3 regions of the Cellulosimicrobium sp. SJTW-1 genome follow, and region 2 is predicted to be linked to each of the others. Evidence: riboswitches for the same ligand, from Rfam matches in the RefSeq annotation. Region 2 holds a riboswitch; each other region holds the start of a gene.
The links. A riboswitch is a leader RNA that binds a small molecule or an ion and turns the genes downstream of it on or off. The one in region 2 is predicted to bind thiamine pyrophosphate.
Positions count from the first base shown of each region.

Region 1: another riboswitch for thiamine pyrophosphate. It lies ahead of thiO (glycine oxidase ThiO); the one in region 2 lies ahead of RSE42_RS14455 (TenA family protein).
Region 3: another riboswitch for thiamine pyrophosphate. It lies ahead of thiD (bifunctional hydroxymethylpyrimidine kinase/phosphomethylpyrimidine kinase); the one in region 2 lies ahead of RSE42_RS14455 (TenA family protein).

Region 1 is NZ_CP136680.1:1,219,932-1,222,185, reverse strand. It holds gene guaA (glutamine-hydrolyzing GMP synthase) at 1-204, opposite strand, end outside; gene thiE (thiamine phosphate synthase) at 247-957, opposite strand; TPP riboswitch at 1,002-1,104, shown strand; gene thiO (glycine oxidase ThiO) at 1,094-2,254, shown strand, end outside.
Region 2 is NZ_CP136680.1:3,206,690-3,208,943, reverse strand. It holds gene RSE42_RS14465 (VOC family protein) at 1-42, opposite strand, end outside; gene RSE42_RS14460 (VOC family protein) at 127-1,053, opposite strand; TPP riboswitch at 1,140-1,268, shown strand; gene RSE42_RS14455 (TenA family protein) at 1,259-2,011, shown strand; gene RSE42_RS14450 (helix-turn-helix domain-containing protein) at 2,125-2,254, shown strand, end outside.
Region 3 is NZ_CP136680.1:1,846,594-1,848,847, reverse strand. It holds gene RSE42_RS08395 (DUF4862 family protein) at 1-137, shown strand, start outside; gene thiD (bifunctional hydroxymethylpyrimidine kinase/phosphomethylpyrimidine kinase) at 201-1,172, opposite strand; TPP riboswitch at 1,166-1,260, opposite strand; gene RSE42_RS08385 (hypothetical protein) at 1,338-1,562, shown strand; gene RSE42_RS08380 (SDR family oxidoreductase) at 1,637-2,254, opposite strand, start outside.

The sequences.
Region 1 (2,254 bases), 2.0 Mb from region 2:
GATGATCGCGGCCGGGTCCTTGGCGAGCATCTGCTCGACCGTGAAGGTGTGCGGCACGATCTCGGAGTAGACCTTGGCCTCGCGCACGCGGCGCGCGATGAGCTGCGCGTACTGGGCGCCGAAGTCGACGACGAGCACGGGCCGCGGGGTCGAGGCCACCTCGGCGGTGGTGGGAGTGTCGGGAGCGGTGGCGGGTGACGTCACCCGTCCAGGATAGTCGCCGTGCGGCGGGGCTCGTCCCGCGTCTCAGGCGTCGGTGCGCGCCTCGGCGCGCGCCGCGACGCGCTCGCGCAGGGCGCGGGCCGCCGCTTCCGGGTCGCTCGCCGCCGTGATCGCGCGCACCACCACGATCCGGGTCGCGCCCGCGTCGAGGACGGCGTCGAGCCGGTCCGCGTCGATCCCGCCGATCGCGAACCAGGGCGTCGCGGGCCGGGTCGCCGCGACGTCGCGCAGCAGGTCCAGGCCGACGGCGGCCCGCCCCGGCTTCGTCGGGGTCGCCCACAGCGGACCCACGCAGAAGTAGTCCACCGCCGGGTCGGCCTCTGCCGCGGCCGCCTGCGCGGCCGAGTGCGTGGACCGGCCGAGCGCGGGCCCCGCGCCGAGCAGCGCCCGCACGGCCGGGACCGGCAGGTCGCCCTGGCCCATGTGCACGACCGGCGCGCCCGTGACCGACGCCACGTCCGCCCGGTCGTTCACGGCCCACAGCGCGCCGTGCTCCGTCGCTACGCGCGCGACGAGCTCCTGGAGCTCGAGCTCGCGCGCGACGTCGAGCGTCTTGTCGCGGAGCTGCACGACGTCCACCCCGCCCGCGAGCGCCGCCCGCAGGAAGTCCTCGAGGTCGCCGCGCTCCTCGCGCGCGTCCGTGCAGAGGTAGAGCCGCGCGTCGGCGAGCCGGGCGCGTGCGGCGTCCGCCGACGGGGCGGGAGTGGCCGGGGTGGTGGAGGTCTCGGAGCTCACCCGCGGGAGCCTAGCCTCGGCGGCTCCTCGGCAGGAGGTACTGTGGCCGACAGCACGGGAGCCCCGCAGGGGGCTGAGAGGGCGTCGCCGCCGACCGTCGAACCTGATCTGGGTCATGCCAGCGAAGGGAGCGCACATGAGCCTGTCCGTCCACCCGTCCGCGGGTGGCTCCGTCGTGCCCGACGGCGCGCGCGACGTCGTCGTCGTGGGGGGCGGGATCGTGGGTCTCGCCGTCGCGTGGCGCGCGGCGCGCGCGGGGTTGACCGTCACGGTGCTCGACCCGGCGCCGGGCGCGGCCGCGACCCACGCCGCCGCGGGGATGCTCGCGCCGGTGACCGAGGCCGACTTCGGGGAGGAGGCCGCCCTGCGGCTCCACCTCGCGGCCGCCGCGGCGTGGCCGGCGTTCGCCGCGGACCTGCGCGCGGCGACGGGGGCGGACGTCGGGCTGCGGACCGCCGGGACGCTCACCCTCGCCTACGACGCCGACGACCTCGCGCTGCTCCGCCGCGTCCTCGCCCTGCACGCCGCGCACGGTCTCGCGTCGCACGAGCTCACCGTCGCCGACGCGCGCCGCCGCGAGCCGTACCTGGGCCCGCGCGTCGCCGGGGCGGCGTGGGCCCCCGCGGACCACGCGGTCGACCCGCGCGCGACGCACGCCGCGCTGCTCGCCGCGCTCGGCGGCCGCGACGCCGGGGGTGCGGGCTCGGCCACCGGGGCGCGCGTCGTCCGCGCGTCCGCGACCCGGCTCGCGCTCGATGCCGGGCGCGTGGTCGGCGTGCACGACGACGCGGGCCGGCTCCACCGCGCGGGTGCGGTCGTCGTCGCGGCGGGCTGGCAGTCGGGCGCCCTCCTCGCGGACGTGCCGGGCATCGTCGTGCCCACGCGGCCGGTGAAGGGTCAGACGCTGCGGCTCGACGCGGGCCCGGACCTCGCGCTGGAGCACGTCGTGCGCGGGCTCGTGCAGGGGCGGCCGGTGTACGTCGTGCCGCGCGACCCCGAGCCTGCGGGGCCGCGCGCCGGGCACCGGGAGGTCGTCGTCGGGGCCACCACCGAGGAGAACCCGGACGACCGCCGCGCCACCGCCGGCGGCGTCTTCGCGCTCCTGCGGGACGCCCGCGCCCTCCTGCCGGGGATCGACGAGGCCGCGCTGGTCGAGGTGACGCCGCGGGGGCGCCCCGCGACACCGGACAACCTCCCGCTCGTCGGGCCGACGGACGTCCCGGGGCTCCACCTCGCGACGGGCCACGGCCGCAACGGCATCCTGCTCGCCCCGCTCACGGCCGACGCCGTCGTCGCC
Region 2 (2,254 bases):
GAGGTCGGCCACGGTGAGGACGGGGAAGAGGCTGCGGAACACGGTCGCTCCTCGGTGCGCTCGGCGGGTCCTCCCATCGTGCGCCTCGTGCCCCGGGCGCGCGCTCCGTGCCCGGGGCGCCGCGCCTCAGCGCGCCAGCAGCTCCTCGGTCGTGGTGCCGGGGACGGACAGCGTCACGCGCGTGCCCCACGGGTCGTGCACGACGACGGAGCGGCCGTCGTCCGCGTGCTCCAGCCCGCGGGCGCGGAGGCGCGCGACGAGCGCGTCGAGGTCCTCGCGGCCCGGCACCGTGACGGCGACGTCGCCGAGCCCGAGGCTCGCGGCGCGGGGCCCGGCGCCCGCGCTGTTCCACACGTTCATCGCGACGTGGTGGTGGTACCCGCCCGCGGACGCGAAGAGCGCCCCGCTGTACCCGGTGAGCGTCGCCTCGAAGCCGACGGTGTCGACGTAGAAGGCGTGGGCGGTCGCGACGTCGCCCACCTGCAGGTGCACGTGACCGACGCGGCCCGCGAGCGAGGGGCCGGCGTCGAACGTCTCCTGGTCGAGGTGCGTGCGCAGGTAGGCGTTCGGGTCGAGGAACGTCGTCGTCATGAGGATCTGGCCGTGCTCGCGCACCCACGTCTCGCGGGGGCGGTCGGTGTAGAGCTCGACGCCGTTGCCCTCGGGGTCGGTGAAGTAGAACGCCTCGCTGACGAGGTGGTCGCTCGACCCGACGAAGGTGCCGCGGCGGTCCTGCGCGGCGCGGTAGACGGTCGCGGCGAGGCTCGGGCCGTCGTCGAACAGGAAGGCCGTGTGGAACAGGCCGGCCTGGCGCGGGTCGACGGGCGGGAGCCCGGGCGTGTGCACGAGGCGCAGCATGGGCGTGCGGCCGCGGCCCAGCACGCGGTGCACCTCGGCGCCGCGAGACCGCTCCTCGAGCGGGGCGAGGGCGAACGCGCCCGTGTAGTACGAGGTCATGAGCTCGAGGTCGCCCACGCGCAGCGTGACGGCGTCCATGCTCGTGGACGGGGACAGGAGGCGGTCGGTCGGCGCGCCCGGCGTGCTCGTGGTCATGTCTGCTCCAACTTGTTGTCGCTACAACTATATTCCCACACCGTGGCGAGGGCTCCCGCACCGGCGCCGTCCTTGCTAGGGTCGGCGCGAACCACGCGGGGCGTCCCGCCCGGGCCACGGCCCGGGCCGAGGGACTGAGACGAGCGGTACGGCCGCCCGGACCCGTCGAACCTGATCTCGCTAGCACGAGCGGAGGAACGTGGGCATGACGACGCCTGCTGCCATCACCCTGAACCCTGTCCTCGCGGACGACCCGACCGCGCTCGTCCGGCAGGAGGAGACCGGCTTCACCGCCGACCTCGCCCGCCGGTACGCGGACCTCTTCGAGACGTTCTACGACCACCCCTTCCTGGCAGGGCTGCGCGACGGCTCCGTCGAGCCCGCCGCGGTCCGCCACTACGTGGGCCAGGACCACCAGTACCTCACGGCCTACCTGCGCTGCTACGGCCTCGGCATGGCCCTCGCGCCCGACCGGTCGTGGGCGGCCTACTTCCACGACAAGGCCGGCTTCCTCCTCGACGACGAGTCGCACGCGCACCACGCGATGTGCGACTTCCTCGGCGTGACGTACGAGGAGGCGCAGACGCACCGCCTCGCGCCGAGCGCGCAGGCCTACGTCGACCACATGACGGCGGCCGGCCGCGACTCGCTCGGCGTGCTGCTCGCCGCGCTGCTGCCGTGCCCGTGGACCTACATCTGGTCCGCGCGGCGCTTCTGGCTCGGCGAGCGCGAGACGACGCCCGGCGCCCTCGGCGACGACCACCCGCTCGCGGGCTGGTGGCAGTTCTACGCGGCCGAGCGCACCGAGGACGTCCTCACGGACCTGCGCGCACGCCTCGACGCGCTCGCCGCGGACGCGGGCGAGGCGGAGCGCGCGCGCATGGAGCGCGCGTTCGAGCTGAGCTGCCGCCACGAGATCCGCTTCTGGCAGATGGCCTGGTCGCTCGAGCGCTGGTGACCCGTCCGGCCGGGCGCGCGGCCGGCGTCGCGTCGTGCGCCCGGCCTTACGCCAGCAGCAGATACCCACCCGGGCGCCTCGGCACCCGGGTGGGCCGCGGGTAGCGTGAACGCATGGACGCGACGAGCGCGGTGCCGGGCACGCTGCCGGACGTGGTGCCGGACGGGGTGACGCCGAGCCCTCGCTCCCGGGCGGGCGGACGGGCGGAGCCCCTCCTGCGCCACGTCATCGGGGGGATCCTGC
Region 3 (2,254 bases), 1.4 Mb from region 2:
CGGACGCCCCGCCCGCGCAGCGCCTCGCCGTCGCGCGCGCGACGCTCGCCGTGCTCCGCGACGCGCTGGCCGACCTCGACACCGACCGCGGAGCCGACCGCAGGGCCGACCACGCAGCGAGCGGCCCCACGGCCTGAGTGCGTCCCGCGGCCCGGGCTCGGCACGTCGCAGCAGCCCGGGCTCGCCCGGTCGGCCCGGGCTCAGCCCGGCCGCACGGGCGCCGAGCGGTGCAGGTGGTCCACGGGCCCCCGGCCCGTCCCCACCCGCAGCGCGGCGCCGGCACGCAGCGCGCCCGTGAGCCACTCCTTCGCCTCGCGCGCCGCCTCCTCCCAGCTCGCGCGCTGCGGTCGCAGCGCCGCGAGCGCCGCCGAGAGCGAGCACCCCGTGCCGTGGGTGTGGGGCGTGTCGACGCGCTCGGCGTCGAACGTCGTGACGGTGGCCGCCCCCGGCGCGCGGCCCGTCGTCGGCCCGGGCGCGGGGAGGACGAGCGCGTCGGGCGACGTGCGTCCGGTGAGGTGACCGCCCTTGAGCAGCACGACGGCGTCGCTCGCGGTCGCGTACTGCGTCGCCTGGCGCAGGGCGTCGTCCCACGTCGTCGCGGGCTCCTGCCCGCCGAGGACGCCGAGCTCGGGCAGGTTCGGCGTGACGACGTCGGCGCGCGCCGCGAGGTCGCGCACGGCCTGCTCGGCGCCCGCGTCGAGCAGGCGGTGGCCGGAGGTGGCGACCATCACCGGGTCCAGGACGACCCAGGGCCGCGGAGCACCCGCGGCGGCGCGCGCCGCGGCGAGGTCGTCGAGCCACTCCCCGACGGCGCGGGCGTTCGCCTCGTCCGCGACCATGCCGATCTTCACGGCGTCGACCTCGACGTCGTCGGACACGGCGTCGAGCTGCGCGCGCAGGAACGCCGGCCCGGGGACGTGCACCGACCGCACGCCGTGGGTGTTCTGCGCGACGAGCGCCGTGGTGACGGCCATGCCGTAGGCGCCGTGCGCGCAGAACGCCTTGAGGTCGGCCTGGATCCCGGCGCCGCCGGTCGGGTCGGTCCCCGCGACGGAGAGGACGCGGGGGCGGGACGGTGCCGGGTCGGGCCGACGGCCCGGGTCGGGCCGGCGGTCACGGTCCGCGAGAGCGGAGGCCGGGTCGGAGGTGTGCCGAGGCAGGGCGAGCGTCATCGCGCGGACATCCCTTCGCTGGTACGAGCCAGATCAGGTTCGACGGGTCTCATCTCAGCCCCGGTGCGGGGCACCCCGTGTCGCGGGCCATGCTACGCGGCGACCCGTGCGCTTTTCACCCGCCCCGACGCGTGAGACGACGCGCGTGCGCGCGTCTTTCCGGGTATGACGCAGCACGTCGCCCCCGCGACCCGCCCCTTCCTGCCGGACGCGCCCGTCCCGGTCCAGGTGCCCGCCCTCTGCACGACGTACGACCGAGACGGTCGGCGGGTCGTGCTCACGGGCGTCGTCACGCACGACGCAGGCGGGCTCGTGGCGTTCGAGTACGAGCACCCCGAGCGGGGCCTGTGGCACGTGTGGGTCGACCGGGACACGTGCGTCCCGCTGTGACCCGGTGCCCGGACGCACGGACGCCGCCCGACCGGGGGGGGTCGGGCGGCGTCGGCCGTGCGGGGTGCGTGCGCTCAGCGGGCGGGGAGCTCTCCCGGCATCGGGTCGTCGGAGCCCCAGCGCGTGACGCGCAGCCGACGGCCGTCGGGACCGGGCAGCGCGACGCCCGCGCGGGCGGCCTCCTGGGCGGCCGCGCGGAGCGACCCGGGCGAGTCGTGCGTCACGCGCACGAACGACCCCGAGAACGCGTCGAGCTCGCCGCGGGCGATCGCGACGACCATCTCGACCGTGCGCTCGACGGGCGTCCACTCCGTGCGGCCCTCGTGCATGACCATGGACGCCGTCATGTCGGTCTGCACGACGCCCGGCGACACCTCGAAGGTCCGCAGGCCGAGCGCGTGGCCCGAGCGGTGGAGGTTCGCCCCGAGGCGCAGGAGCGCCGTCTTGCTCGCGTTGTACGCGCTCGCTCCGTCCATGTCGTGGGAGCCCGCGCCGCTGTTGAGGTCGACGACGCGGCCGCCGCCGCGCGCGAGCATCCCGGGGACGACGGCGCGCGCGAGCAGGAACGGCCCGCGCACGTTGGTCTCCAGGACGGCCCACCACTCGTCGGGGTCCGCCTCCCAGAGCGGCACCTCGGCGTCGACCCGGCCCGCGTTGTTGACGAGCAGGTCCACGCTCCCGAGCGTGGCCTC